4 regions of the Flexivirga alba genome follow, and region 1 is predicted to be linked to each of the others. Evidence: riboswitches for the same ligand, from Rfam matches in the RefSeq annotation. Region 1 holds a riboswitch; each other region holds the start of a gene.

The links. A riboswitch is a leader RNA that binds a small molecule or an ion and turns the genes downstream of it on or off. The one in region 1 is predicted to bind S-adenosylmethionine.
Region 2: another riboswitch for S-adenosylmethionine. It lies ahead of ACFQDH_RS12410 (aminotransferase class V-fold PLP-dependent enzyme); the one in region 1 lies ahead of ACFQDH_RS08370 (MetQ/NlpA family ABC transporter substrate-binding protein).
Region 3: another riboswitch for S-adenosylmethionine. It lies ahead of metX (homoserine O-acetyltransferase MetX); the one in region 1 lies ahead of ACFQDH_RS08370 (MetQ/NlpA family ABC transporter substrate-binding protein).
Region 4: another riboswitch for S-adenosylmethionine. It lies ahead of ACFQDH_RS12830 (bifunctional o-acetylhomoserine/o-acetylserine sulfhydrylase); the one in region 1 lies ahead of ACFQDH_RS08370 (MetQ/NlpA family ABC transporter substrate-binding protein).

Annotation. Positions count from the first base shown of each region.
Region 1 covers NZ_JBHSWH010000001.1:1,717,372-1,724,775, reverse strand. The annotation lists gene ACFQDH_RS08405 (NuoI/complex I 23 kDa subunit family protein) at 1-71, opposite strand, end outside; gene nuoH (NADH-quinone oxidoreductase subunit NuoH) at 68-1,030, opposite strand; gene ACFQDH_RS08395 (NADH-quinone oxidoreductase subunit C) at 1,031-1,534, opposite strand; gene ACFQDH_RS08390 (NADH-quinone oxidoreductase subunit B) at 1,550-2,140, opposite strand; gene ACFQDH_RS08385 (NADH-quinone oxidoreductase subunit A) at 2,148-2,558, opposite strand; gene ACFQDH_RS08380 (SGNH/GDSL hydrolase family protein) at 2,751-3,623, opposite strand; gene ACFQDH_RS08375 (NUDIX hydrolase) at 3,785-4,189, opposite strand; SAM riboswitch class IV at 4,349-4,477, shown strand; gene ACFQDH_RS08370 (MetQ/NlpA family ABC transporter substrate-binding protein) at 4,568-5,542, shown strand; gene ACFQDH_RS08365 (methionine ABC transporter ATP-binding protein) at 5,539-6,609, shown strand; gene ACFQDH_RS08360 (methionine ABC transporter permease) at 6,606-7,268, shown strand; gene ACFQDH_RS08355 (GNAT family N-acetyltransferase) at 7,398-7,404, shown strand, end outside.
Region 2 covers NZ_JBHSWH010000001.1:2,508,175-2,515,578, reverse strand. The annotation lists gene ACFQDH_RS12430 (ATP-binding protein) at 1-593, shown strand, start outside; gene ACFQDH_RS12425 (response regulator transcription factor) at 590-1,267, shown strand; gene ACFQDH_RS12420 (hypothetical protein) at 1,257-1,970, opposite strand; partial or broken gene ACFQDH_RS12415 (FtsK/SpoIIIE family DNA translocase) at 1,996-4,532, opposite strand; SAM riboswitch class IV at 4,881-4,993, shown strand; gene ACFQDH_RS12410 (aminotransferase class V-fold PLP-dependent enzyme) at 5,042-6,430, shown strand; gene ACFQDH_RS12405 (endonuclease/exonuclease/phosphatase family protein) at 6,408-7,404, opposite strand, start outside.
Region 3 covers NZ_JBHSWH010000001.1:2,618,101-2,625,504, reverse strand. The annotation lists gene ACFQDH_RS12915 (transglutaminase TgpA family protein) at 1-446, shown strand, start outside; gene ACFQDH_RS12910 (class I SAM-dependent methyltransferase) at 386-1,138, opposite strand; gene ACFQDH_RS12905 (RNA polymerase sigma factor) at 1,493-2,989, opposite strand; partial or broken gene ACFQDH_RS23905 (universal stress protein) at 3,279-3,658, opposite strand; gene metX (homoserine O-acetyltransferase MetX) at 3,747-4,913, opposite strand; SAM riboswitch class IV at 4,949-5,108, opposite strand; gene ACFQDH_RS12885 (DUF4192 domain-containing protein) at 5,192-6,238, opposite strand; gene ACFQDH_RS12880 (YkvA family protein) at 6,328-6,696, opposite strand; gene ACFQDH_RS12875 (EcsC family protein) at 6,699-7,394, opposite strand.
Region 4 covers NZ_JBHSWH010000001.1:2,602,846-2,610,249, reverse strand. The annotation lists partial or broken gene hrpA (ATP-dependent RNA helicase HrpA) at 1-1,957, opposite strand, end outside; gene ACFQDH_RS12840 (hypothetical protein) at 1,889-2,176, shown strand; gene ACFQDH_RS12835 (serine protein kinase RIO) at 2,187-3,044, opposite strand; gene ACFQDH_RS12830 (bifunctional o-acetylhomoserine/o-acetylserine sulfhydrylase) at 3,347-4,669, opposite strand; SAM riboswitch class IV at 4,740-4,856, opposite strand; gene ACFQDH_RS12825 (GNAT family N-acetyltransferase) at 4,920-5,321, shown strand; gene ACFQDH_RS12820 (ribbon-helix-helix domain-containing protein) at 5,368-5,532, shown strand; gene ACFQDH_RS12815 (hypothetical protein) at 5,529-6,293, shown strand; gene ACFQDH_RS12810 (GNAT family N-acetyltransferase) at 6,244-6,831, opposite strand; gene ACFQDH_RS12805 (HNH endonuclease signature motif containing protein) at 6,922-7,404, shown strand, end outside.

The DNA.
Region 1 (7,404 bases):
TGGGCGTGCGTGACCATGGTGCGACCCGTGGTCGCCATACCCTTCGCCAGGCCCGTGAGAAATTTGCTCATTGCGACGTCACCACCACTCCGATTGCCGTTATTGCCAGCTGCAGCAACGCGATCGGCACGAGACCGAGCCAGGCGACGCGCTGCAGTTGGTCCTCGCGAAGCCGCGGCCAGGCGACGCGGATCCAGATGATCAGGAAGGAGAAGACGAAGCCCTTGAGCAGGACCCACAGCCAGCCGATGGCGTGGTCGAAAGGTCCGGTCCAGCCGCCGAGCCAGAGCGTGGCCAGCAGGAACGACATCACCACGATGCCGGCGTATTCGGCGAGCAGGAAGAGCGCGAAGCGCAGTCCGGTGTATTCGGTGTAGGGGCCCATCACCAGCTCGGAGTCGGCGACCGGCATGTCGAAGGGCGGGCGCTGCAGCTCGGCGGTCGCCGCGATCAGGAAGACGAGCGCACCCGGCAGCTGCCAGATGAGCCACCACGGGTTCCACGCGTGTGCGATGCCGACCAGTGACAGTGAGCCCGCGGCGATGGCGAACGACGCGCTCACCAGGATCAGCGGCAGCTCGTAGGAGACCAGCTGCGCCGCGGTGCGCATCGCGCCGAGCAGCGAGTATTTGTTGCCGCTCGACCAGCCGGCCATCAGCGTGCCGACCGTGCCGACGCCGCTGACCGCGAGCACCCAGACCAGGCTGCCCGGGACGTCGGCTCCGAAGAAGTGCGGCCCGAACGGGATCACCGCCAGCGCGAGCAGGTAGGACACGATGCCGAGCGCGGGTGCCACGCGGAAGACGCTCTTGTCCGCGGCGAGCGGGACGATGTCTTCCTTCTGCGCGAACTTCACGCCGTCGGCGACCAGCTGCGCCCAGCCGTGGAAGCCACCGGCCTCCATCGGGCCGAGGCGACCCTGCATGTGCGCCATCACCTTGTGCTCGGTCTGCCCGACCAGCAGCGGCAGCACGAGGAACGCCGCGAGGACACAGACGGAGCGCAGCACGATCTCCAGGAAGTCACTCATCTACCGGGGACCCCAGGACTCGTCGGGGACGCCGGGTGGCTGCATGCGACGGCGGGGCGCACGGGCCGGCTTGCCGTCCGTGCCACCGCCGCCGGGTTCCTTGGCACCGGGCCAAGGCTTGCTCGCGCGGGCGACCAGCACGAACGACTTGCGTAGCGGGTGACCGTCGAAACCGTCCGGTAGCAACAGTTTTCGCAGCGTGCCATGGTTGGCGTCGGTATACCCGTCGAAGCCGATGTCGAACATCTCATGGGTCTCGCGCTCGTGCCACGCAGCACCGGACCACAGGCTCGTGCAGCTGGCGATCGAGTCGCCGTCGGCCACCCTGGTCCGGACGAGCGTCTCGCGCAACGCGCCGGGTGTGGCGTCATACAGGTGCACGACGACGTCGAAGCCGGGCGTCTCCTCGGCATCGGTCTGGTCGACGGCGGTGAGGAAGTCGAAGAAGTCGAAGCCCTCGCCGCGGACGCGCTCCAGGGTGGCGAGCCACTCCCCTGCTCGCAACTGACGGCGGGGACCTCATAGGTCTCGTCGGTCACGCCTTTTCCCCTCAGCGGGAGGCGCGACCAGTGGACGGCTCACCTCGGCGGCCGAGGCCTTGCGCCCGGCATACCCACCGAGCTTGGTGCGCAAGCCCTTGGTCTGCAGCCGCTCGTCGGCGATCTGTTGCTGCAGCACCTGTATGCCGTGCAGCAGCGCCTCGGGACGCGGCGGGCAACCGGGCACGTAGACGTCGACCGGGATCAGCTGGTCGACACCCTTGGTGACGCAGTAGGAGTCCCAGTAGGGACCGCCGGAGTTGCTGCAGGCGCCGAAGCTGATGACGTATTTGGGCTCGGGCATCTGGTCGTAGAGGCGACGGACGGCGGGTGCCATCTTGTCGGTGACGGTGCCGGAGACAACCATCAGGTCAGCCTGGCGAGGGCCGGGCGCGAAGGGGATCACGCCGAGCCGGATGAAGTCGTGGCGGGCCATCGACGCGGCGATGAATTCGATGGCGCAGCAGGCCAATCCGAAGTTGAAGACCCACAGTGAGTAGCGGCGACCCCAGTTGAGGACGATGCGCATCGGCTTCGGTGCGACGGCCTGGCCGACGCCGACACGGGGCATGGGTAGGTCAGTGGTCACTGGTCTGGTCCTCCCTGTCGGCGGCACTGTCCGACCACGTCAGCATGCCGCGCCGAGCGGCGTGCAGCAGGCCGACGAGAACCACCGCGATGAAGATCGCCATCTCCACCAGGCTCGCGACTCCCAGATCGTGATCGCGCAGCACCAGAGCCCACGGGAAGAGGTAGACGGCGTCGACCGCGAAGACGACATACAGGAACGCATAAGTGATGTACCGGAAGTGGGTCTGCGCCCAGCCGCCGCTCGCCGGATCGACGCCCGACTCGTAGGTGGTCAACTTCGCCAGGCTCGGTGCGCTGGGCGCCAACAGCCGCCGAGAGGCCATCGCGGCAACGAAAAGCACCGCTCCGGCGACACCGACGCCGAGCAGCACCAAGTAACCGGTCACTCCCGAGGACACCCGGAGAGCCTAACCAGCAGGCGGGGTCTCGTGCGTGAGGCTCTCCCGGAATGGACGGTACGTCCGGTCTGCAGCGCCGTTTCGGGCATCCTGAGCGCGCCGAGAGGTCGATAGATGTCGTGAGAAAGCTCGCTCACAGCATCTATCGTCCTCTCGTGCTCAACTCCGTCTGTGCCGCCCGGCAGACTTCGGTCAGAGGCCGAGCCGGGCGACGTACTGGTCGGCGTATGCCTGCTCGCCCGCGGCGTTCGGGTGGACCGGCACGTAGTTCGTGCCCCAGAGCGCGGGTTCGACCCACCGAGTGCCGACCGGCTTGCACGCGTCGTGACCGACGGTCGGGGCGGACATGTCCACGTACGTGGCCCCCGTTGCGGCTGCGGCGCGCTGCACCGCACTGTTGAGCGTCGCCTCGATCGAGTTCACGTAGGCGACGTCACCGGATGCGATGGGCATCACGGCGAAGCAACTCGAGTTGTCCGCCGGCATCACGTGCGGGTAGCCGGCGATCGCGACCCGGGCATTCGGCGCCTTTGCCCGCACGGACTTCAGGGCGGAGACGAGGTTCGGGTAGGTGGAGTTGGTGATGCTGTTGGCGAAGCTGTCGCCATACAGCGTCTTGCAGGGGCTGCCGAACCCGAGCGTCGCCATACCCGCACTGCCACACGCAGCGATCATGTTGATGAACGTGTTGTTGTCGTTGCCGCCGATCGTCAGGGTGACCAGATCGGTGGAGGTGCTGAGCGCGTTGAGTTGCGGTGCCACGACGCCGAACTGCTTGCCCGCGAAGTCAGCAGTCGTCGCGCCACCGCACGACACATCAGTGAGCGCGAAACCCTTGGCCGCGGCGATGACGTGCGCGGAGTTCAGCGATGACTGGGTGCACAGGGGCGTGGCATCCGACAGCGGAAGGATGCCGGAGCCGGCGCTGTAGCTGTCGCCCATCGCGACGTAGTTGAGCGGAGCCGCTGAGGCGATGGCTGCCGGCGCGGCGAGTCCGGCGGATGCGACAACGGCTGCTGCGAGTGCGACAGCGGCCCGGCGACGTTGGTGTTTCAAGGGATTCACGGGTCATCCGATCGTTCGAGATCATGCAGGGGCAGGAACTGCAAGGGGACCGTGTCGTCCGGACGACACCCGCGGACGACGCCACAACGGTTGTGACGCACAGCACGCAGGGGCAACTGTGGAGCACAAGTTACCGGCCGGTCAAGACCCTCGGCGCCCGATCAGCGACCAGCACGCAAGGCTGGGAACACGCTGAGCGCGAGCAGCGGCGCGAGATCGGCCGGCGCCTCGGAAGACAAGTCTGGCCAGCGCAGTTCGGCGATTTCGGCGGCAGGCGCCGCCACCGGAACATAGGCGTGCTCGTACACCGTCGCGGTGACTGTGTGGCCGGGCTCGTTGGCGGCATCCGAGCTGAACGTGCCCACCATGCGCAGGTCGTCGGCCCGCACCTGTATGTCGAGCTCCTCACCGACTTCTCGAACGGCCGCGTCGACGGCGTGCTCGCCCGGCTCGAGCTTGCCGCCGGGGAACATGAACATCTCGGTGCCTGACTTTCGGACCGTCAGCACCCGGCCTTCGGGATCCCGGAACACGACAGCGCTGACGACGATCTCCGAACCGGGCACACGCCGAGGCTACCGAGGGTTTGGCGACGGGAAGGACTCGAGTTCCGTCGGCCCGATCAGTCACGGCGGCCCGCCTGCCACGTACGTGAGCCAGGTCACAACGTGGTAGCAACGCTACCGATTTTGACTTATCCGGTAACTACTCCTTATGTTTGAACCAGTCACGAGTCCCAGCGACAAGCCCTGGCTTGCTGGGCGGCAACCCTCACGCACGTGGCGGGGTGCCCCAGGTGAATGACTAGGCCGCAGTGCGCAATCCATCGATTTGCAGTGCGGCAAGCACGGCAGTTCCCCATTGCCCGTCCGCTCGCCGATCGCGTGCGGACGAGTTCGAGCACGGCCGGGCGCATTCGTCATACCAGCGACCCTGAGGACCTCATGCCTGACAAGAACATCCCCGATCCGTCCAACGTCCCGTCCCTGCCGGACCGACCGACTCTGCCGCCGCGTCGCACCCACACCCGACGCAGCTGGATCGGCGCGGCCGTCGTCGGCCTGGTGGTCGGCGGCGGGGGCGGATTCGCAGCCGGTCGCTCGTCGTCCGACAATTCAACCTCCGGCACGAAACTGACCACGGTGAAGATCGGCGTCACCGACGCGGATCAGGACTACTGGACGGTCTTCAAGAAGCTTGCCCGCGATCGCGGCATCAAGGTGCAAACCGTCAACTTCTCCGACTACACCCAGGCGAATCCCGCTTTGGCACAAGGACAACTGGACCTCAACCTCTTCCAGCACCTGGTCTTCCTCGCGACATACAACGACCAGTCCCACGAGACGCTGACCCCGGTCGGATCGACGTATGTCGTGCCACTCAGCCTCTACTCCCGCAAGCACAAGTCGGTGTCGTCGATCCCGGCCGGGGCGAAGATCGCCATCCCGAACGATGCGACCAACCAGGCCCGGGCGCTGCTGGTGCTGCAGAAGGCCGGGCTGCTGAAGCTCAAGGGCGGCGGAAATATCCTGTCGACACCGGCGGACGTCGACAAGGGCGCATCGAAGGTCCAGGTGACCCCGGTCGACGCGTCGCAGACTGTGACGTCACTGTCGTCCGTCGACGGCGCGGTGATCAACAACAACTTCGCGCTGGACGGGAAGCTCGACCCGACGTCGGCGCTCTACTCCGACGACCCGAAGTCGGCGACCGCGCAGCCCTACATCAACGTGATCGTCGCCCGGGAGCAGGACAAGGACAACCCGACGTATGCCGAGTTGGTCAAGCTCTACCAGGACCCGCGCGTCTCGAAGCTCGTCGTCGCCGAGTCCAAGAACACCAGTGTCCTGGTGCGCAAGCCGGCTGCTGCCCTGCGCAAGCTGCTGACCGGTCTGGAGAAGACGGTGGCCTCGAAATGACAGCGACACTGGGACAGACCGTTGAGCCTGAGTCGAACTCGGCGGATGCATTGGTCCGACTGGACGCCGTCAGCAAGGTCTTCGGTAAGGGCGACGACCAGCACCGAGCGCTGTCGGACGTCGACCTGGACATCCGCCGCGGCGAGATCTTCGCGGTGATCGGCTACTCCGGTGCGGGCAAGAGCACCCTCGTGCGGTTGATCAACGGACTGGAGAGAGTCAGCTCGGGCACGGTCACCGTGGACGGGGTCGACATCACCAGCCTGAGCGGAAAACCGTTGCGCGCCATACGACGTCGCATCGGGATGATCTTCCAGCAGTTCAACCTGATGCGATCCCGGACCGTCTTCGGGAACGTCGCCTACCCGCTGCAACTCGCGGGTTTGAGCCGCGCCGAGCAGGAGGACCGGGTGGCCGAGTTGTTGTCGTTCGTCGGCCTGCTGGACAAGGCATGGGCCTACCCGGAGGAATTGTCGGGTGGCCAGAAGCAGCGCGTCGGCATCGCCCGGGCTCTGGCCAGCGAGCCGGACCTGCTGCTCGCCGACGAGTCGACGTCGGCGTTGGACCCCGAGACGACCCGCGACGTGCTCGCCCTGCTGCGGCGGGTCAACGAGGAGCTCGGGATCACCATCGTGGTGATCACCCACGAGATGGATGTGGTGCGAACGATCGCCGACCGCGTTGCGGTGCTGGACGCCGGACGGGTCGTCGAGGTGGGCGCCGTCCGCGACATACTCGGCGCTCCGCAAGCCGAGACCACGCAGCGCTTCGTCGCCGCGACGGTTGGCAATCGGCCGGATGCTGGCCGTTTGCAACAACTTCGGGACACGTATGACGACACGCTCGTCACCGTCGCGGTGAGCGACGAGCGCGCCTTTGGGTCGGTCCTCAGCGCCGCAGCGCGTGACCACGGGGTCGACTTCGAGATCGTGTATGGCGGGATCACTGACCTCAAACACGAGTCTCTCGGGTCGTTCACGCTCGCGTTGCGCGGACCGGACGCCGGAGTGCGCGCGACGGTCGAGGCGTTGAACGCCGCGGGCATCGTGGAGGGGACGAAGCGATGACCACAGACTGGTCGACCTTGTGGCCGACGTTCCAGACCGCGATCTGGCAGACGCTGCTGATGGCGGTCGTGACGATCCTGATCGGCGGGATCCTCGGACTGATCCTCGGCGTCGCGCTCTTCACGACGCGCGGCGGCGGACTGATGGAGAACCGCGCGGTCAACGCTGTGCTGAACGTGCTGGTGAACATCGTTCGCCCGATCCCGTTCATCATCTTCGTGACCGCGGTCGCTCCGCTGACCCTGCGTGCGATGGGATCGACGATCGGCACCAAGGCGGTGCTCTTCCCGCTCGTCATCGCGGCAACGTTTGGAGTGTCTCGCATCGTCGAACAGTCTTTGGTGTCAGTGGATCCCGGTGTCATCGAGGCTGCCGAATCGATGGGCGCGGGACCGGCGCAGATCGTCCGGAGCGTGCTGGTGCCCGAGGCGCTGGGTCCGCTGATCCTCGGCTACACGTTCATCTTCGTCGCAGTCGTCGACATGACGGCGATCGCCGGAGCTGTCGGTGGCGGCGGACTCGGCGACTTCGCGATCACCTACGGCTACCACCGGTTCGACTGGGCAGTCACCTGGGTTGCAGTGGCGGTGATCATCGTGCTGGTGCAGCTCGCGCAGTTCGGTGGTAACGCGTTGGCGCGCAGGGCGCTGCGCCGCTGATATATATCCGTTGCTGCGGCCCTGCGCCGCTTCCTAGAGTGGAATCCCCGACGAGAGAAAGGAGGCGGCGATGACCACTCCACCGGCCGGCCTCCGGAAGCAGGCCGGTTCCTGAACTCGAGGAACTCCATGGCAA
Region 2 (7,404 bases), 790 kb from region 1:
GCACCGACATACAGCTGTCCGCCGCCGATCAACGAGAGTTGCTGGAAACCATTGAGGGAGCTACCGATCGGCTCGACGGCCTGATCGAGAACCTGCTCGACATGTCACGCATCCAGTCGGGCAGCATCACGGCCCGCACCGATGACGTGCTGGTCGCCGATCTCCTCGCGATCACCCTGCGTTCGCTGAGCGCACCCGAACGCGTGCACGTCTGGCTCCCTGACCCCGAGATCAGCTGCGTTGCCGACACCGGCCTCGCCGAGCGGGTGCTGGCGAACCTGCTGGAGAACTCGCTGCGCTATTCCCCGGGTCGGCAGGAGGTCGTGCTGACCGGTGAGCGCCTCGGCAAGTGGGTCGAGATCCGGGTGATCGACCGCGGCCCGGGCGTGCCGGAGTCCCAGCGCACCGGCATCTTCGCGCCCTTCCAGCGGTATGGCGACAGTCCTCGCGGCGACGGGGTCGGCCTCGGACTCGCCGTTTCCAAGGGACTGACCGAGGCGATGGACGGCACACTGGAGGCCGAGGACACCCCTGGCGGCGGCCTCACCATGTGCGTGCGATTGCCGGTGACCGACCAAGGAGCGACCGGATGACGAAGGTTCTGGTGGTCGACGACGAGCCGGCCCTGGTGCGGACGCTCAGCATCAACCTGCGAGCCCGCGACTACGAGGTCACGCATGCCTTCGACGGTCGCACCGCACTGCAATGCATCGCCGAAGACGCTCCGGACGTGGTGGTGCTCGACCTCGGCCTGCCGGACATCGACGGCGTGGATGTCATCCGGCGGATTCGGCGCACCAGTGAGCTGCCGATCATCGTGCTGTCGGCCCGGCACGACTCCGACGACAAGGTCGAAGCACTCGACGAGGGCGCCGACGACTACGTCACCAAACCGTTCGGCATGGACGAGTTGCTCGCCCGGGTCCGTGCGGCGGTCCGCCGCCGGACCGTCAGCACCCCGCACGCGGATCCCGTCCGCACCGCGCACTTCGCACTCGACTTCCCCGAGCGAATCGCGCTGCGCGACGGGGCGCCGATGAGGCTGACGCCCACCGAGTGGCATTTGTTGGAAACATTGGCGATTCAGCCCGGACGTCTCGTGAGTCAGGCCGAGCTGCTGCGGGAGGTGTGGGGTCCGGGCTACGAGAAGGACACCCACTACCTGCGGGTGTATGTCGCAGGCCTACGGCGCAAGCTGGAGCCGGACCCCGCGGTGCCGCGCTATTTGCTCACGGACCCCGGCCAGGGTTACCGCTTCAACGTGTGACGGGCTTACGTCTCAGGGCATGCACGATGACCAGCACCAATGCCGCGACCCAGCCGAACATCACACCCCAGAGCACGCCGGTGTTGAGATCGCTCTGCCAGGCGGCGTTCTGTGACGAGCCGTGCCGCGCGATCACGCCGGCGACCGGACGGGCAACCCCTCCCGCGATGACCGACGCCATCCACGCTGCGAGGAAGAGCGCGAAACCTCCTGTGCCGGCGCGGGTCGACATCGCGGCGGCCATCATCAGCAGCACACTGATCACGAGGACGATCAGCACGCCGACGACGAACGCGGTCGTCAGGTCGCTGCCGCCGCCGGACGGCCACGGCAGCATGTTCAGGTGGTAGGTGATGAAACCGAGCGGCTTCGTCGGGTCGATGCTCGAGTGGTTCTTGAGGATCTGGTAGCCCGCGTATGACGAGGCAGCGGCGACGATCGTGGCGACGACCGCACCGATGATGGCTGCCGGGAAGCCGCCCGAGCCGCGGTCGGTCGGGAGCATCGGCGCAGCGTACGGCTGGGCCTGACCCGTCGGCCGGTAACCGCCGCCGGCCGGCGGATAGGCGCCACCACCCTGCTGCGGCTGCTGCTGCTGCTGGGGTCGATACGCGGATGGCGGCGTCGAATCACCTTGACCGGCAGGCCGATAGCGATCCCCGTCGCGATGGATCTCCCGGGTGCGATCGTCGTCGTCGGTCATTGTTCGCCCTTCACACGAGCGAGTGTCAGTCGCCGCGGTTGGTGAGTTGCCACGCGTCCTCGCTGCCGTCCGAATCGCCATCCGCCGCAGCGTCATACGGCTGCTCGGCGGCTGGCGGGTCCTCGCCCCGCAGCAACGCCAGCGTCGTCGGCAGGTCGTCCGGTCGGATCAGCACGTCACGCGCCTTCGAACCCTCCGACGGCCCCACGATGCCGCGGCTCTCCATCAGGTCCATCAGCCGGCCCGCCTTGGCGAAGCCGACCCGCAGCTTGCGCTGCAACATCGATGTCGAACCGAACTGGCTGTTGACGACGAGCTCGGCCGCCTGCAACAGCAGGTCGATGTCATCGCCGATGTCCTCGTCGATCTCCTTCTTCGGAGCCGTCACCGCCACGTCGTCGCGGTAGGTCGGCTTCAGTTGCTCCCGGACGTGCGCAACGACTTCCTGGACCTCGGTCTCGGTGACCCAGGCGCCCTGCACTCGCATCGGCTTCGAGGTGCCCATCGGCAAGAAGAGCGCGTCACCCTGACCGATCAGCTTCTCCGCACCGGGCTGGTCCAGGACGACGCGGGAGTCGGCCAGCGACGATGTCGCGAACGCCATACGGCTGGGGACGTTGGCCTTGATCAAACCGGTGACGACGTCGACCGACGGCCGCTGCGTCGCCAGCACCAGGTGGATGCCGGCCGCGCGCGCCAGCTGGGTGATCCGGACGATCGATTCCTCGACGTCGCGCGGCGCCACCATCATCAGGTCGGCGAGCTCGTCGACGATCACCAGCAGGTAGGGATAGGGCTGCATGACCCGCTGGGACCCCGGAGGTGGCGTCACCTTGCCGGCGCGCACCGCCTTGTTGAAGTCGTCGAGGTGCTTGAAGCCGAACGCCGCGAGGTCGTCATACCGGGTGTCCATCTCGCGGACGACCCACTGCAACGCCTCCGCGGCCTTCTTCGGGTTGGTGATGATCGGTGTGATCAGGTGCGGAATGCCCTCGTATGCCGTGAGTTCGACGCGCTTGGGGTCGACCAGCACCATCCGGACCTCGTCCGGGGTCGAACGCATCATGATCGAGGTGATCATGGAGTTGACGAACGAAGACTTACCGGCGCCGGTCGCACCGGCGACCAACAGGTGGGGCATCTTCGCGAGGTTCGCGATGACGTAGCCGCCCTCGACGTCCTTGCCGACGCCCATCACCATCGGGTGCTCGTTGCCCCGTGCCGCGCCGCTGCGCAGGACGTCGCCGAGGCTGACCTTCTCGCGGTCGGTGTTGGGGATCTCGATACCGATCGCGGACTTGCCGGGGATCGGCGACAGGATGCGCACGTCGGCCGACGCCACGGCATACGCGATGTTCTTCGACAGCGCCGTGACGCGCTCGACCTTGGTGCCCTGGCCGAGCTCGACCTCGTAGCGCGTGACCGTCGGGCCACGGCTGAACCCGGTGACCTGCGCATCGACGCCGAAGGAATTCATCGTGTCGGTGAGCGCCTCGACGACCCGGTCGTTCGCAGCCGACCGCGACTTCGGGGGCTGCCGGGCTTCAACAGGTCGTTGCCCGGCAGCGTGTAGGTCACGTCGCCAGCCAGCATGAGCTGCTCGACGCGTTGCGGCAGGGGCGTGGTCGGAGGAGCCTGCAGGGGCGCCACGCTGATCGACTCGGGCGGAGTCCCGGTCGTGCCGGGCAGCGGCATCGCCTGGGTCCCGTCGGCGGGCGCGGCCTTCTTCTCGTCCTTCGGCGCGTGCTCGGCGCCGTCGACGTTGTAGACCTCGCTCGTGCCCGGATCCTTCTCCCCCGGACGCAGGACACGTCCGCTCTTCGTCCGCCGCGGCACCACCGTGGCGGCCTGCTCGAACGGCTCGTCGCCATCGAGGCTCGGGTCGAGCTCGTCGTTCTTGGCCTTGCGACGACGCTTGCGCTTGCCGCCATCGATCTGGTCGCCGTGCAGATCCTGCGCCACCGCGTCGACTGCCTCATCGTCCTCGGCATACGGGCCGCCGTGCTCGAAGAGCCGGGCACGCAGCTGCGCGAGGCGCTCAGGGATCATCGTCACCGGCGTCGCGGTCATGACCAGCACGCTGAAGATGCCCAGGATGAGCAGCAACGCCATCGCACCGGCTGTGTGCACCGCTGCCACGAGCGGACTGCTGGCCAAGAATCCGATGATGCCGCCGGCGCCGCGCAACGCGTCGGTCTCGCTCGGCTGCGGGATGTCCTTGGCGATGCTCGTGACACCGCAGACCGCGATCGCGAACAGCGCAAGCCCGACCATCACCCGGTTGGTGGCTTGGTCCCCGCGCGGCGAGCGCATCAGGTGGACACCGATCAGGACGAGGACCAGGGGCAGCACGAGCGCGCCGAGACCGAAGGTCCCCGCGACGATGGCGTGTATGACGTCACCCGCCGCACCGGTCAGCCCCCACCATTCGCGGGCAGCGATGACGATGGCCGCGGCGATCAGCGCGAAGCCGAGGCCGTCACGCCGCAGCTCCGGCTCGAGATCGCGGGCCGAGTGACCGACTCGGCGCGCTGCACCGCCGGCGACGTGTGCGACACCCATCCAGGTGCCGCGGGCCGCGCGAAGCGGGAACGGCAGTCCACCACCGGCCGGCTTGCCGCCGGCCCGGGCCTTCGCGCCGGTCGCCTTCTTGGCGGGCGGGCGCGTCGAAGTGCGCCCCGACGCGGGTCGGGAGCGCGAACCGGCTCCGCTCGACCCGGATTTGCTTCGGGTCGCGCGCGCGGTCGTTGTCGACGAGGACGGACGGGTAGCCACGAAAACACCGTACGCGACAACCCCATCCGCCCCATGGGAAACACGCCGCAAGCGCCGACAGCAGCACGACACGCCTTCCCACTCCGCGGGACAGGTTTGACGACGTCGCGGGGGCTGCGGCTACATTTGTTCCCAGGTCATGAGTCTCAGCGTCAAGCCCCGGCTAGCTGAGCGGCAACCCTCCACCGCGGTGGGGTGCTCCGGGTGACGACCGGGCGGACGTGACAACACGTCGGCAAGCGCGGATCGGCCCTGCACGTGCCCTCGTCGATCCCTGATCGGCCAAGGAGCAGCCGTTGAGCATCATCAGCATCGACCCTGAGCAGGACGCCACAGAACAGCACGAGACCGCCCGGCAACTGGGCGTGCCCGCCGCCGGGACCCACCGCAAGCGGAAGGCCGCCGACGGCCTGCCGAGGACGGTGTCCGCCGATCTCGGCGTGCCGACCGTGCACCACACCGTCACCGACTACGCCAACTTCGATCACGGCGCCACCACGCCGGCGCTGGTCGCTGTCGCAGAGGCCGCGGAGCAGGTGCAACGCCGCTACGGGTCCGTGCACCGCGGCGCCGGCTACGCCAGCCAGGTCACCACCGGCTGGTTCGAGGCCGCTCGTGCGCAGGTCGCGGACTTCGTGGGAGCCCGCAGCGGCGACGAGGTCGTCTTCACCCGCAACACCACCGACGCGCTGCGACTGCTCGCCCACTGCCTGCCGCGGGACACCCAGGTCTTCGCCTGGGAGTCGGCGCATCACGCAGCGCTCCTGCCGTGGGCGCAGGACCGCACCACCCGACTGCCTGTGCCGACGAGCGAGCAGCACGCCATACAGCTGCTGCGCGAAGCGCTCGAGAGATCGCCCGAAGGCGAGCGCCTCGTCGTGATCACCGGCGCCTGCAACGTCACCGGCGAGATCTGGCCAGTGACCGAACTCGTAGCTGTTGCAAGGGAGTTCGGGGCAAGAACTGTCCTGGACGCCGCGCAGTACGCACCGCATGTCGAGATCGACCTCGACGTGCTCGGCGTCGACTGGGTCGCCTTCTCCGGCCACAAGCTCTATGCCCCGTATGGCGCGGGCGTGCTCGCCGGACGCAGCGACTGGCTGGACGCCGCGGAGCCCTACCTGCCGGCCGGTGGCGCCACGTCCCGGGTGCACCACGACCACACGCAGTGGCAGTTGGGCCCGGCCCGCCACGAGGGCGGCACCCCGAACGCCGTTGGTGCCATTACGATCGCGGCGGCCTGCGCGACCTTGCAGACGCACCGCGCGACCATCGGGGCGCACGAGGCGCAGCTGCACGGCCGACTCCGTGCCGGACTGGCCGCCATCGATCGGGTCAGCATCGTCGAGGTGCTCGGCGACCGGCCCAACGTCGGCGTCGTCACCTTCACGGTCGAGGGTTATGACCCGTCGCTGGTCTCGCAGGTGCTGGCCGACGAGGACGCCATCGCGGTTCGTGACGGCAGGTTCTGCGCGCATCTGTTGTGCGACGCCGTCGTCGGCGACGGGGCGTGCGCCATACGCGCGAGCCTCGGTCTGGCCACCAACGGTGAGCACGTCGACCGGCTGGTGGCGGCGGTCCGGCGACTGGTCGAGCACGGCCCGGCGTTGTCCTACGTGCACACCGACGAGGGCTGGTCGGCTCCGGCCGACCCACGCGACCTCAGCGAGCCGCTGCCCTGGTGACCGGCTCGAAGCGCAACCTGGCCCAGTAGCCGCGGTGGTCGGTGCCGCTCACGTCGATGGTGCCGTCGGCCACGACACCGAAGCCGCGGGTCAGCACGTGATCCAGCTGGATGAACGGCGGAAGCCACGCGCCGCGGGGCCAGGTCCGCGTCCAGCCCGAGCCGGTCGCGCGACTGCTGTCGGTCAGCCCGTCGGCGAGTTCGCGGAAACCCGGCATCGCCGAGGACGCGTTGAAATCGCCGGCCATCACCAGCGGTTGCTTCGCGGGCAGCTCCGCACGCCATCGGGTGAGTGACCGCAGCGCGGACCGCCAGTCCGGCACGATGTCCGGCAGCGGTGCCGGCGTGTGCACCGCCCGCAACCGGTAGGCGCCTTGCGGCGTCTGCACCAGCACGTCAGGAATGCTGGGGAAACGGCCCGCCGGGTGCGCTGCGATGAGTGTCACCGGATGGTTGCTGCGCACCACGGTGCCCCTGATCCCGGGCTCGGCGCTGCCGGCCTGGTGCGGCAGCACGCCGTCCAGTCCGTGCCGACGCAGCGCAGTCAACTCCTCGGGCGTGCACTCCTCGAGCACGAGCGTGTCCACCCGGCGCTCGCGTGCTGCCGCAACGACCTCGGCCGCGTTCGCGTGGCCGTACTGCAGGTTGAGGGTCAGCACGACCTCGTCATGCGGCCCGGCCGCCACCGTGTCGCTGCGCACCGACGCCATACCCAATGCGAGAGGGGGTATGGCGACCACCAACGCACATAACGCCAGCCAGCGGTAGCGCATCGCCGCCACCGCCACGAGCAGGACGAGCGCCGACACGCCGAAGACCGGAAAGAAGGCTTGCACTATCGGCACCAGCCAGGTCGCGTCCAGCCACCGAGCCAGCACACCGAGCGCCACGAGGACCAGCAACACCGCGAGCACCCACCAGGGCACCGTCCTCGCCTCGGGACGCCACCAGTTGCGAGGTTGGGGGCGAGATTCG
Region 3 (7,404 bases), 900 kb from region 1:
GCGCGCTCGTGCTGCCGCTGCTGGCTCGCCGGCACCGTGAGTCGATCAGCGCCCGGCTGCGCGAGCACCGGCCGGTCGAAGCACAGTGGCAGGTGCTGCAGACCCGGCTCGGCGACCTCGGCATACCGCCCCCGGACGCCGAGTCGTCGCCACGCGCGACCGAGCGATACTACCGGTCGCGTGCCGCACTGCCCCCTGCCGGCCTGGATGCGCTGCACAGTGCGGTGCAGACCCTCGAACAGGAGAGGTATGCCGCTCCCGGCACGGCTGCGACCTCGATCGACCCGCAAGCGCGCGAGGTCCTCGACGGCGTACGGCGCCAGCAGTCCTGGCCGCAGCGGATCGGCTCGGCGATCCTGCCCGCGTCCGGTCGCGCGGTCTTCGCTCAAGGCGTCGGGCGGGTCGTCGAGTGGCCGGCGCGGCTGCTCGGCATACGACGTCGCTGAAGTCGCCCGTTCCCACCGGCCGGGAGGCGCGCTGCGAGCGGTTGACGCAGATCGCCGATCGGTTCACTCGAGGCGACTTGCACTCGGGCGTGCGAACTCCCCACCCACCGGTCACCGCCACGCATCGGGATCCGGCGCAGGCGGGTGAGCCGGACACCATCGACGGCGACTCGGCCCACTTCCTGCTCCGTAAGCAGCCACGGCGGGCCGGGCGGATCAACTTCACTTGGGCACCGGGCTATCACCAGCACTTCGCCATCCAGTGCACACAAGGAGGCGACGCTCGTGGCGGCTGCCTCGTGAAGCTCCGGCGGCAAGCTCTGCAAAGTCGTGCACTCGATCACCAGGTCAAACGCACCGAGCCACTCCGACGGCAGATCCACCACGTCGGCGTGCCGATAGTCGACCGCCGACCCCGGGTTGCGCGTGAGCGCGATCTCGACAGCCGTCACCGAGACGTCGAACGCCGTCACGTCGAAGCCGTATGACGCCACCGGTTCCGCGTCGTCGCCATACGCACAGCCGATGACAACCGCACGACCACGACGACCACCAGCAGCGAATCGTTCCCCCAGCCAGTCGAGGAGGTATGGCGTCGGTTCGCCGTGATCCCACATCACCTTCGAGGATCCGGCGCGTGCGTCGGCATACAACTGCGCATACCATTCCGGGGACCCTCGGTTCACGGCCATTGCGCCATCATCTACTGCGAGCGCGGCTCGAGCATGACGATGGCGCACCTCCTGCAGGTCGAACCCGCTTCCGCGCCGCCGCCCACGTCAAGGCCCGGCAAGACGTGCGCCCGAGCGCACCAGCTGCTGGGCCAAGCGCCGCGATCCATCGGCACACTGGCACGGCCCCGCAGGACGTGCGCGGCAAGGCCGGCACCATCCGCGGAAAAGGCGACCAGCACCCGCGACAGCCCAGATCACGCAAGCGAACGTCAAGTCGACGGCGAGCGGAGACGACGACCGGCATACAGGAAGCCCCCGACGAACTTGTTCGTCGGGGCTTCCTGTATGCCGCGAGATGTCGCAGCAGAAGGATCAGTCGAGGTAGTCGCGCAGAACCTGCGAGCGCGACGGGTGACGCAGCTTGCTCATGGTCTTGGACTCGATCTGGCGGATCCGCTCGCGGGTGACGCCATAGACCTTGCCGATCTCGTCGAGCGTCTTCGGCTGGCCGTCGGTCAGGCCGAAGCGCATCGAGACGACGCCGGCCTCGCGCTCGGACAGCGTGTCGAGGACCGAGTGCAACTGCTCCTGCAGCAGCGTGAAGCTGACGGCGTCGGCGGGCACGACGGCTTCGGAGTCTTCGATGAGGTCACCGAACTCGCTGTCGCCGTCCTCGCCGAGCGGGGTGTGCAGGGAGATCGGCTCGCGGCCGTACTTCTGGACCTCGACGACCTTCTCCGGGGTCATGTCGAGCTCCTTGGCGAGCTCTTCCGGAGTGGGCTCGCGGCCCAGGTCCTGCAGCATCTGACGCTGCACGCGGGCCAGCTTGTTGATGACCTCGACCATGTGCACCGGAATACGGATCGTGCGAGCCTGGTCGGCCATGGCACGGGTGATCGCCTGACGGATCCACCAGGTGGCGTAGGTCGAGAACTTGTAACCCTTGGTGTAGTCGAACTTCTCGACCGCACGGATCAGACCGAGGTTGCCCTCCTGGATCAGGTCGAGGAAGAGCATGCCGCGGCCGGTGTAGCGCTTGGCCAGGGACACAACCAGACGAAGGTTGGCCTCCAGCAGGTGGTTCTTGGCCTTCTTGCCGTCCTGGGCGATCCACCACAGCTCACGCTTGAGCTTCATCTCGATCTTGCCGCCGGAGTTCAGCTGCTCCTCGGCGAACAGGCCGGCCTCGATGCGCTTGGCGAGCTCGACCTCCTGCTCAGCGTTCAGCAGGGCGACCTTGCCGATCTGCTTCAGGTAGTCCTTGACTGGGTCGGCCGTCGCACCGGCGGTGACGACCTGCTGCGCGGGTGCGTCGTCCTCGTCGTCCTGTCGGATGACGAATGCACCGGACGCGCTGGTCTTCTCTTCCTTCTTGGGCTCTTCCTCGTCCTTCGCGTCCTCCGCGGTCGGCTCGAGGATGACCTCGCCGGTCTTGCGGCGGCCGGCCGTCTTCTTGGCGGCCGTCTTCTTCGCAGCAGCCTTCTTGACCGGCATCTCGTCCTCGGCGCTGTTCTCGTCGGCAGCAACCTTCTTGGCGGTGGTCTTCTTCGCGGCAGCCTTCTTGACCGGCTTAGCCTCGTCGTCAGCGCCGCTGTCGTCGGCCTTCTTGGCCGTGGTCTTCTTCGCGGCAGACTTCTGGCTGGTCCCGCGTCGGGTCGTGGTCGTCGCGACAGCGCGGGCCGCGTGCTCGGAGTCGAGCGTCACGGCGATGCCGTGCTCGTCAAGGGCGCGCAACACGGTCTTCATCCGGTTGGGCGCGATCTCACTGGCTTCCAGAGCATCCTTGAGCTGCGAGCTGTCGATCGAGCCGCTCGTTTGGCCGGCTGCGATCAACTGCTGCAGAGCCGGATGCGCGAACTCCGCCGGCAATGCCGGCGCTCCGGGGTCTTTGACACGGGGTCCACTAACTACCTTCCGAAACTGTCGGCCCGTGGTGCACGGACACCACTATGTTGCCGTCCGGGGATGACGGCTGACCGAGGTTGGGGGTTTCGAAGCGACCGTTTCCCGGGCTGGTCCGGCTCGGTTTCGTGCGCTTCCACACCATTATAAAACGATTCGGGGCGCAGAACATTCCATCGGCCCCTGATCGGCAGGTCTACGACGCGTCTCCTGACGACGAAAACCGTTGGTGCAAAACAGATCCGACCCGAATGGGTCACTCCGCAGGTTTGACCGCGAGCACCGGACAAGCGGCGTCGAGCAGGATCCGCTGGGCATTCGCACCCAGGATCAGCTTGCCCACGGGTGACCGCCGGCGCAACCCGATCACCAACAGGTCCGCCGACTCCTCGTCGGCGATGCGCAGCAGCTCGTCGGTGGCGTCCTCGGTCGGCCTCAGAGTGCGTACTTCGTAGCTGACGTCCTGGTCGGCCAACTCTTCCAGCTGGGCGCGAGCATCGGGGTCTGGTCCTGCCCGTCGCTGTGCGCGGAGTCCAGCACGATCAGCGGAGTCTGCCGGACGGCGGCTTCGGCGGCTGCCCGACGCAACGCGGCAGCGCCTTCCTTGGTCGGCACGTATCCCACCACGACAGCCACTGCGCGCTCACCTCTTCCATCGGATGTACCGCCGACGCTACCGGACCACGGCCGTGGGCGGGTCGTCGGCGACGTGACCCGAGTCACCTCAACCCGCGACCGGCACCGCCAGGCGGTGCCGACGCGCGTCGGCAACCGTCTCGGACACGATGGCGGCGATCTGATCAGTCTCGATGAGGAAACCGTCGTGGCCGTGCCGCGAGCGCATCAACCGCAGCCGGCCGTGGCCGTGCGCCGCGACGATCTGCTCGGACAGCGCCACCGGGAAGAGCCGATCGGAGTCGACCGCGGCCACCCGCAACAGGCCCGGGTAGCTACCGAGCACCTCGGTCAGGCTGCCTCGCCCACGTGTCACGTCGTGGCTGGCCATCGCAGCGGTGAGGTGGACGTACGACCCGGCGTCGAACCGCGCGACGAGCTTGCCTGCCTGATGATCCAGGTAGCTCTCGACCGCGAATCGGCCGTCACCGAGCGGGTTCTCGTCGGTTTGCGGACGGATGCCGAACCGGGTGTTGAACTCGTCGGCGCTGCGGTAGGTCGCGTGAGCGATGCGTCGGGCGATGCCCAGCCCGTCACTGGGTATGACGCCCGTACCGTAGTAATCGCCCCCGGCATACCCGGGGTCGGAGGTGATGGCGAGGGTCTGCGCCTGGCCCCAGGCGATCTGGTCGCCCGTAGCCTGCGCGGCGCTGGCGATGACCAATGCGGCGTGGGTGCGCTCCGGGAAACCGGTGACCCACTCGATGGCCCGCATGCCGCCCATCGATCCACCGAGCACCAGGAACCACGCGTCGATGCCGAGTGCGTCGGCGACCGCCGCCTCGACGGCGACCTGGTCACGGATGGTCGTGCGCGGGAAGCGGGAGCCCCACGGCGAGCCGTCCGGGGCGAGCGAGCCGGGTCCGGTCGTGCCGCGGCAGCCGCCCAGCACGTTGATCGCGACGACATACAGGTCGTCGGTGTCCAGCGGGCAGCCCGGGCCGATCAGATCGGGCCACCAGCCGGCGGTGGGCTGACCCGGACCCGGCTCTCCGTCGACGTGTGAGTCGCCGGTGAGGGCATGCTCGACGAGGACGGCATTGTCGGCGTTCGGCGACAGCCGGCCCCAGGTCTGGAAGGTGACGACGACCTCCGGCAGGTGTTCGCCGTTCTCGAGTCGCACGTCGGTCAGCCGGATGGCGCGCGCGTCCGGGTTGCTGTCCTGCGGCGGCGCGCACCACTGCGTCGCAGGTGTCACAGTGCGTATGGCGGTCATCCGGCCCACTCCTTGGGTGCCCCTGGGGCTCGCCGGCCCCGCGCTTGCCGACCGGCGTGCGCGGTCGACCTTGTCCTCACCCGGGGCACCCCACCGCGGTGGAGGGTTGCCGCCCAGCCAGCCGGGGCTGTGTTCGCCTAAGGAGTTGGCCACCCGTCGGGCGGTCACTTCCAGCGAACGCTGGGACTCATGACAGGTATGACGGTAGCAAAAATCGGGCGTCGGCAAAAAGTCGTTGTCCACTCTGCGGAGCAGCGATCAGGGCCGTCCTGCTCCGCTCAGGCGGAACGCTGCTCGCCGCTGTGCGGACGCAAACCACCTCGCAGCGCGGCTGCGAACAGCTGCGCCAGCCGACAGTCCGGGTCGACGGCGAGCGCACGCTCGACCGCGAGCATGGCCAGCACACCACTGCCGGTCGTCCATTGAACGCCCGCGATCAGCATCAGCACCGGCACACTGTGCTCACGCGGGATGCAGGCGACCCACTCCCCGAGGCGTCCGGCCACGTCCGAGACCGGATCGTCGAAGGTGGCTTCGTCGCGGGCATGCAGCGGCGCCGGACCCAAGTCGTAGTGCTCGTCGAGCTCGTCGGGCAGGACCTGCTCCGGCGACAGGAAATCGGGCATCAGCCAGGCCAGCACGTAGTCGCGCACCGTGATTCGCGCGACGGCCGCGGTCGCGGCGGCCAGCACCTCGACGGGCAGGCAGTGCACGTCCTTCTCCGCCCTGCACAAGATGCGTTGCAGCGCATCGGCCCCCTCAGTGTCGGGCTCGTCGGCGGCCGCGCAGCGCTGGCTCCGGCCGGACAGAGCTCTCCCCACCGCTTGAGCCACCAGCGGATGTCGTATGTCGAACCGACGGCCAAGCTCGTCACGACTGGACGCCGGCACCACGCCGCGCAACACGTGCTCGGCGACCGGCGCCACACGGGCCGCCTCCGGGACCTCGACCAGCTCATGCGGGCAGCAACCACAGGCGCACTGCTCCGCCCGCCACTGCACGCCGTGAACGCTGGCGACGTGGGAGACATCGACACCGAGATCGTCCAGCTCCCAGCGCAGCACGTCGACGAAGTCGCGGTCCCCCTGCATGAATCCGCCGTAACACAGGACGATCAACTCGTCCGGGCGAGAGCGCGCGACGCCGGCCGCCATCTGGCGGGCCGCGTCGACCACGTCGAGCTGAGCCGGGCGGTTCAGCCGGGCGGTGATCGCCAGGCGTCCCTCATGGATGCCGACCAGCGCCAGCGAGTCGGCGGGCAGGAAGCCGAGCTCGTAGGGCAGGAGGGCGATGATCTCGCCGATGCCGCTCACAGTGGATGTCATGCACCGCAGCGTGCGGTGGGTGACCGGTGTCGGCATACCCCCTCAAGTGCCGGGTGTGGAGGACCGCCCACGGCAAGAAGGGATGTGGATCAGGACAGGCGCTCGCCCTTGATCGTGGCGCCGCGGCGCTTCTCCCACTCGAGGAACTGATCCGTGTCATGGGCCAGTGTCTTGGCCAACCAGGCCAGCACGACCGCGTCGTCGGCGAGCCCGATGACGCCGAGGAGAGCTTCCGGCAGCAGGTCGACCGGCGAGACGACATACGCAGCGGCTGCGGCGAGCAGGCCAAGATGTCCGGCGCTCACTCCGCCGTATTCGCCGCGGGCGACGGCCTTGGTCATCCGCGGCAGGCACGCGACGCGCACCGCGATGGCCGGGCCGCCGGGCTCGCTGACGTCCTGCAGCGCCTGCGAGACGCGGCGCATCGCCGACCAACGCACGTTGGGCAGGCGGGGCATGGTCAGCGTTGCCCGGAGCGCAGGGCACGACCCGTGGCCGGGAATTCGCGCTTGGCACCCTTGGCGATGCGGCCGAGCAGGAACGCGTCGAGGCCGGCGCCGATCACCCCGCCGGCGACCGGGATGCCCTTGCCGAGCTTGGTGAGCAGCTTGTCGCCGAGGTGGCTGACCAGCCGGAAGCCGACCGCCTTGTTGACGACCATGACGGCCGGCGGCGGCAGCTGGTTCGCGGCCAGATTGGCCAGCCGTCCGGTGCTGACGACACCGGCCTTCTTGAGCAGATCGTCGGCGTCACCACCCACCAGCGTCAGGAGTATGGCGGTGCGCGTGCCCTGGTCGGTCAGGTCGTAACCACGCAGGTGGGCGATGGCCGCGACCATGCGCGTGTTGAGCAGGTAGAACCCCACCAGGTTGACCGGCAGTGCGACCGCCATCGTGACGAATCCGCCCAGGCTGGTGACGAATCCGGCGCTGGCGGCGAGCCTGCGGTGCTGGCTGATGACCTGGTCGATCGCGCGTTCCGGGTCCGACGGATAGTCGTGCAGCGCTGCCTGTGCGACGTCGCGGGCACTGTCGAAGCCGGCCTTGCCGTCGATGCCGACCGTCATGAGCCGCTGCGAGAGGCTCAGCGCGGTGCTGCCGAGGGGGCCTTTGTCGAGCGGGACGGGCTTCGCGCTCTTCTTCTTCCTGTCGAACATGCGCCCATCC
Region 4 (7,404 bases), 890 kb from region 1:
CGCGACCAATGTGGTTCTGCGTATTGCCGTTTCACCAGATGTATGGCGAGCCGCTCGGCCCACGCCGGGTCGATGCGTGCGTTGGTGCGCGCCCACAACCGGGTGGTCTCGACGAGTTCGGCGGACATGACGTAGTCGGGCTGCCGCCGGAAGAGTGTCGAACCCGGCTGGATCGAGAAGCGCGCACCGCGCGACCCCTGGTAGTCGCGCTTGTCCGGGTCGCGAAGGCCGATCTGCGACAGCAAACCCGCCAGCAACGCCTGATGTACGGCGTCCTCCCCCGCGGGGTTGTCACTAGCCGTCAGGTCCTGCTGCTTCGCGATCCGCTTGAGCTGTGAGTGCAGGTCCTGCCACTCCCGGATGCGCAGGTAGTGCAGGTATTCGCGCTTGCACATGCGACGGAAAGCGCTGCTGGACAACGTGTTCCGTTGTTCCTTCAGGTAGCGCCACAGATTGAGCAGGCTGAGGAAGTCGCTGGTCTCATGCTTGAAGCGAGCGTGCGACTGGTCGGCCTGTGCCTGTGCGTCGGCGGGGCGTTCGCGCGGGTCCTGGATCGACAGGGCGGCGACGATGACCAGCACCTCCCGCAGCGAGCCGTTCTCGGCGGCGGCGACCAGCATGCGCGCGAGCCGCGGGTCGATAGGCAGTGCCGCGATCGTTCGCCCGTATGGCGTCAGGCTGCGACGCCGGTCAGTGCCCCGTTCCTCTATCGCGCCGAGTTCTTGCAGCAGCCGCACTCCGTCGGTGATCTGCCGGGAGTCGGGCGGCTCGAGGAACGGGAAGCGCGCGACGTCACCCAGGCCCAGCGAGGTCATCTGCAGGATGACCGAAGCCAGGTTGGTGCGCAGGATCTCCGGCTCGGTGAAGTCGGGTCGCGCGTCGAAATCGTCCTCGGCATACAGCCGGATGCAGACACCGTCGGCGACGCGCCCGCAGCGACCGGACCGCTGCCGCGCCGAGGCCTTCGAGATCGGCTCGATCGGCAGCCGCTGCACCTTGGTCCGCTGGCTGTAGCGGGAGATGCGGGCCGTGCCGGTGTCGACGACATATCGAATGCCCGGGACGGTCAGCGAGGTCTCGGCGACGTTGGTGGCCAAGATGATTCGCCGTTTGCCGGATCGCTTGAAGACGCGGTGTTGCTCTGCCGTCGACAGCCGCGCAAAGAGGGTAACACCTCGGTGCTCGGCAGGTCCAGGGCGGTCAGCGCGTCGGCCGCGTCGCGGATCTCTCGCTCGCCCGAGCAGAAGACCAGCACATCCTGCGGCCCGCCGTCCGAGCGCGCTTCGGTCCACAACTCGGTGACGGCGTCGGTGATGCCGGTCACTTGGTCGACATCCACCTCCTGCTCACCCTCGAGGCGGACCAGCGGTCGGTAGCGCATCTCCACCGGGAAGGTGCGGCCGGACACCTCGATGACCGGCACCGGTGGGTTTCCGTCGATGGTGAAGTGGTCGGCGAACCGCTGCGGGTCGATGGTGGCCGAGGTGATGATCACCTTCAGGTCCGGTCGCCGCGGCAGCAGCTGGCGCAGGTAGCCGAGGATGAAGTCGATGTTCAGCGACCGCTCGTGCGCCTCGTCGATGATCAGCGTGTCATAACGGCGCAGGTCGCGGTCGCGCTGCAGCTCCGACAGCAGCACGCCGTCGGTCATCACCTTGATCAGCGAGTCCTTGCTGGTGTGATCGGCGAATCTCATTTGATAGCCGACGGTTTCGCCGAGTGTGACGTCCAGCTCTTCGGCGACCCGCTCGGCCACCGAGCGTGCTGCGATGCGTCGCGGCTGGGTGTGCCCGATCAGCCCGTCGAGGCCGCGGCCCAGCTCCAGGCAGATCTTCGGCAGCTGGGTGGTCTTGCCCGACCCGGTCTCGCCGGCGATGACGACCACCTGGTGATCGCGTATGGCGGCCGCGATCTCGTCCTTGGCGGCGCTGACCGGCAGCTGCTGCGGGTAGGTGATAGCCGGGACGAGCGTGCGCCGGTGCTCGCGGCGTGCTTCGAGCTGCTCCGGTGTCTCGCGCGGCGTTCGACGGCCACGCCCCCGTTGGAGCCGCCACCGCGCCCGGCACGGCCACGGGACCGGCGGTTGGTGGGCGCGGAGGAGTCAGGTGTGGTCATGGTGATCTCGCCCATTGTCGCAAACGCCTGCGGCATACGTCGCACGCATTTCACCGGCTAACACGCCTGACCTACACGGCGCGCGCCACGACCTCCCCGAAGAGCTCCTCGCCGTCGACCTCCAGGCCACGCGCGCGAAACCACGTCGCAACGTTGGTGCAGTCGCGCTGCAGCATCTCCATGCCGTGCGGGTTGGCGAAGAGATCGACGGTCTGCGGCAGGTCGATCATCACCAGCCGCTCCCCCGAGACCAGCAGGTTGTATGCCGACAGGTCCCCGTGGACGCAGCCGAGCGAGGCCAGTCCACCGATGGCATCGGACAGCTGGGACCACAATGATTCCAACAGCTTTCGGTCCGGCCGGGTGCCTGCCAGTCGCGGTGCAGGCGAGCCGTCGCTGCCCAGGACCAGCTCCATCAGGATCTCCGTCCCGTCGATCTGCACGGGATAGGGCACCGGCAGTCCGGCCTGGTGGAATCGCACCAGCGACTCCCATTCGGCCCAGGCCCACATGCCGGCCGCAACGGACTTGCCGAAGGTGGTGCTCTTGGCCATCGCGCGGGCTTCCCGGCCGCCCTTCTTGGGCAGCTTGCGACCGTCGGTGTAGTCGGTGTTGCGGTGGAAGGTCCGGTGCGCCGAGTCACGGTAGCGCTTGGCCGCGAGCACAACCGCGCGATCGTCCAATGGTGCGGAGCGTTCGAGCAGGAAGACGTCGGCTTCCTTGCCCGTCTTGAGTATGCCGAGCTCGGTGTCGACCGCGGCGTCGTCGGTGATGATCCAGTCCGGCCAGGGCTGCGGCCCGCGGCTCAGGGGCTGGCAACTCCCCCAGGTCGACCAGCGCTGGTCGTCGTCCAGCTCGCCGACCTGCTGGTAGCCGAAGGTGAAACGGTCATCAAGTGCGGAGGAGGCTGTCTCCGGGTGTTGCGTCATACGTGAAACTCCGATCGAGGAAGAGCCTGAAAGCGGGCAGCGTGCCCTGTCCTTCTGCCATCACTGACTCCTCTCCTCGGTGCGGACGAGCACCCCACGAAGTTTCTCCTCCGCTGCGCTCCTCCGAATACTTCGCGGGGACCCCGCGTAAGTCTGTGCCGCCGGTGCGTGTGCGACAACCCTCATGGTCAGCGCGGGATCCCGTCAACCGATTTTCTGATTGACCGGACCCGTAATGCATTGAGCGGACCCGCAATCGCGTTGGATTGCGGGTCCGCTCAATGCGGTGTGGGTCCTCTCGCTCAGCCCTTTGCTGCGGTGAGGCCCTGCTCGAGGTCGGCGAGGATGTCGTCAATGTGCTCGATGCCGACCGAGAGGCGAACCAGCCCTGGGGTCACGCCGGCCGCGAGACGGTCCTCGTCGGGACCCTGCGAGTGCGTGGTCGACGCCGGGTGGATCGCGAGCGACCGCACGTCGCCGATGTTGGCTACGTGCGAGTGCAGAGTGAGTGCCTCGACGAACTTCTTGCCCGCCTCGACACCACCGGCGATCTCGAAGGCCAGCACGGCTCCGGCGCCGAGCGGTGTGTATTTCTGGGCAAGTTCGTAGTATTCGTTGCCCGGCAGCGATGCCCAGCGCACCGACTCGACCTGGTCCTGGTCCTGCAGCCACTCGGCGACCTTGCGGGCGTTCTCGACGTGCCGCTCGACGCGCAGGCTGAGCGTCTCGATGCCCTGCTCGATGAGGAACGCGTTGAATGGCGACACGGCCGCGCCGAGGTCGCGCAGCAACTGCACGCGCGCCTTGAGGATGAACGCCAGGTTGGCCCCCAGCGCACTGCCGACGCCGAGGTCCCGTGCGTAGACCAGGCCGTGGTAGGACTCGTCCGGAGTGTTGAAGGAGGGGAACTTCTCCGGGTCCTTGGCGAAGTCGAAATTGCCGCTGTCGACGATCACCCCGGCGATCGAGTTTCCATGTCCGCCAAGGTATTTGGTCGCCGAGTGGATGACGATGTCCGCGCCGTGCTCGATCGGGCGCAGCAGGAAGGGCGTCGCGATCGTGTTGTCCACGACGAGCGGCACACCGTGGTCGTGCGCGACCTTGGCCACCAGCTCGATGTCGAGCACTTCGGACTTCGGGTTGGAGATCGTCTCGGCGAAGACCAGCTTGGTGTTCGGCCGGATCGCCGCCTCCCAGCTCGCCGCCTCGCCACGGTTCTCCACGAAAGTGGTTTCGATGCCGAGCTTGGAAAGCGTGTGCTTGAGGAGGTTGAACGTGCCGCCATACAGACTCGGGCTGGCAACGATGTGGTCACCGGCCTGGACGATGTTGAGGAACGTCAGCGTCTCGGCGGCCTGCCCGGAGGAGACGAGGAGTGCGCCGACGCCGCCCTCGAGGTCGGCGATGCGCTTCTCGGCGACGTCGGTCGTCGGGTTCATCAGTCGGGTGTAGATGTTCCCGAATTCCTTGAGCCCGAAGAGGTTTGCGGCGTGCTCAGTGTCGTTGAACGCGAAGGAAGTGGTCTGGTAGATCGGCAGCGCCAGCGACCCGGTGGTCGGGTCGGCGGTCTGACCGGCGTGGATCTGCCGCGTCTCGAAGGACCAGTTGGGGGTGACGTCGCTCATGATGACCTTCCGTGCTCGATCGCCGAACACGACGCGCGCGCCATGATCGGCGGCGGACCCACACTCGTGATGCCCGCGCTTGCCACCCGGCGATCTGCACCGGTGGCCTGGTCCTCACCCGGGGCACCCCACCGCGGTGGAGGGTTGCCGGTCAGCGAGCCGGGGCTTGACGCTGACACTCATGACCTGGTCGCGATACTAACGCGGCCCACTCGTTGATACATAACCGTCTCTATCCGTGGACGCCTCAATGCGTTATGTACGGCGAGCACTCGCCGCCGGACCGGCGGACGCCTGCGTCCTGGCCGCCCGCGCCGAGATGCCTGGCCGCACACGCCTGGTCGGGTTCGGCTACTGGCGCCGGTATTCTCGATCAACCCTGCGACCGCAGGCGGACCTCGAACGCTTACCAATGGCAACCGAATTCAGCGGCCACGGCATCGGTCGAGCGCTGGTCCGGGAGTTGATCCGCACCGCCCGCGATGCGGGGTGCGAACAGCTCACGATCGACTTTCGCGGCGACAACCACGGCGTCGAACGGCTCTACCTGTCCGAGGGATTCACCGAATACGGCCGGCTGCGCGACTTCGTGGCGCCTGCGGCACGCCGCTTCGACAAGGTCTTCCAGGTCCTCGACCTGCGTCGGCCATGACTCCGACGCCCTTGACGACCGTTAGATCGTATTCTAGATTGCTAGCATGCCAGCAAGCGATAAGACACAGTTCAACGTGTATCTGCCTCCCGACCTGATCCGCGCCGTCAAGCACCGCGCGATCGACGACAACCTGAGCCTCTCGGCGCTGGTCGAGCGGGCGCTACGTGACTACCTCGACCACAACCTCGACCAAGGAGCGACCCGATGAGCCTGACCGTGCAACCGATCCGCTTCACCGACAACCTCGACGAGATGACCCGTCTGCTGGTCGCTCTCGGGTTGTCGGTCAGCATCACCAGCGATCAGGGCGGGTGGGTCGTGCTCGCCGGCCGCACTGGCACTGTCGGACTGCACAGCGCCGCGCAGTCCGCCTCCGGCGCGAAGCAGGGCCAGAGCAGCCTGTCGTTCGAGACGGACGCACTCGAGGAACTCGCCCGACAGTTGACCGCAACAGGCTTCGGTAACGCCGATCACCCCGACGAATCCATGGTGTATGACGAGGCCTACGGCCGCGCGATCACCATCACCGTGGGCGACGACGAGCTGACCATCAACGGCCGGTCCGACGATCTCTACGGCTACTCGAGCACGGGAGTCCAGCCGGGCGTCGGTGACCTGCGAGTCACGCCGATCCGGTTCGTCGACGACCAGACCGCCGACCGGCGCCTGCTGGAGTCACTCGGCTTCTCGGTCGTCGGCGAAGCTGACCCGGCCTTCACCCAGCTGACACTCCCCGATCCGGGCGGCGTCGTCGGGCTGCACCACATCTACACCGACGAACTCCCAGTTGTGCCAGGCCCTTTCGCCATACAGCTCACGTTTGAGACCTCCGCTCCGTTGCCGGATATCGTGCAGCGCGCGCGGGCGGCCGGTGCCGCGGCGAAGCTGAACGAGTCCGAGTTCGGCGACTTCGTGACGATCACGGACGCCGATGGCCAGGAGATCCAGGTACACGCGACGTCGGCGTGACGGCTTCCGCTGGAGCGCCCTTGTCGTGGTTGCGATCGCCGGTCGACCGATCCGGGTCATCGGGATCCGCCCGGTCACGAAGGTCGGCAACACCGCTACTGAGCGTGACGTCCTCGCACTGGTAACCGAGAGCGCCATACAGGCTCAGTGCAGCGGTGTTGGCGGCGCCGGTCGAGAGCCGGATCCGCCGAAGCCCTCGCGCCGAAGCCCATAGCTCTGCCGCTCGCACGAGTTGCCTTCCTACGCCTTGCCTTTCGAGGTCGGGACGAATCACGAGCTCGCCGATGTAGGCGTCTCGCTCCCCGGTCCAGTGAGTGTCTTCAGTGACCGCGACGAAGCCGACGACATCCGCGCCCTCAGCCGCGACGTAGATCATCAGCTCCTCGCCGACCTTGTCGATGTCGCCGGAGACCCACGAACGCACGGCTCGCAGCACCAGCTCCGGCGCGCGCCACGAAGCAACGCCGACAGTCAGCCGATCGGCGAGCTCGAGGACCGCACCACGATCTCGCGCCTGCATGGGGCGTATGTCGATCACCCATCGAGCCTGCCAGATCGGCGCCCTTTGATAGATGGCCGATTTCCGCGGCGGAAAGGCGTTGTCGGTGCTCGATGATTGACTGTACGCATGATCGAAGAATGCGAGACGACCACCTCAGCGGCTGCCGGCGGCAGCGGCTGGGAGACGTCGGCGTCCGATCTGGCAATGTCCGCAGCGCACGACGAATTGGCTGCGATCAGCGCTCAGCTCAACGACGGTCACGCTCAGCTCGTGGCGCTGATGCGTCGGGTGCTTGCCGAGGAGTTGTGGTGCGGGGTGGGCTTCAAGTCTCCGGAGCACTGGCTGACGGCATACGCCGGGCTGACCTGGTCATCTGCACACGACATCGTGTGCATCGCCCAGCGCTCGGCCGACCTGCCGACCATGCAGGCACTCCTCGACGACGGCAGGCTCACGCTCGGCCAGGCCGCAGTCGTCGCCAAATACACGCCGGCGGCGTATGACGAAGAGGTGGCGGAGTTCGCGTCATACACGACCGTGACACAACTGCGAAGAGCGTTGTGCCGCTACAACTTTCACGGCGACGACGCAGACGCAGACAGCTCAGAC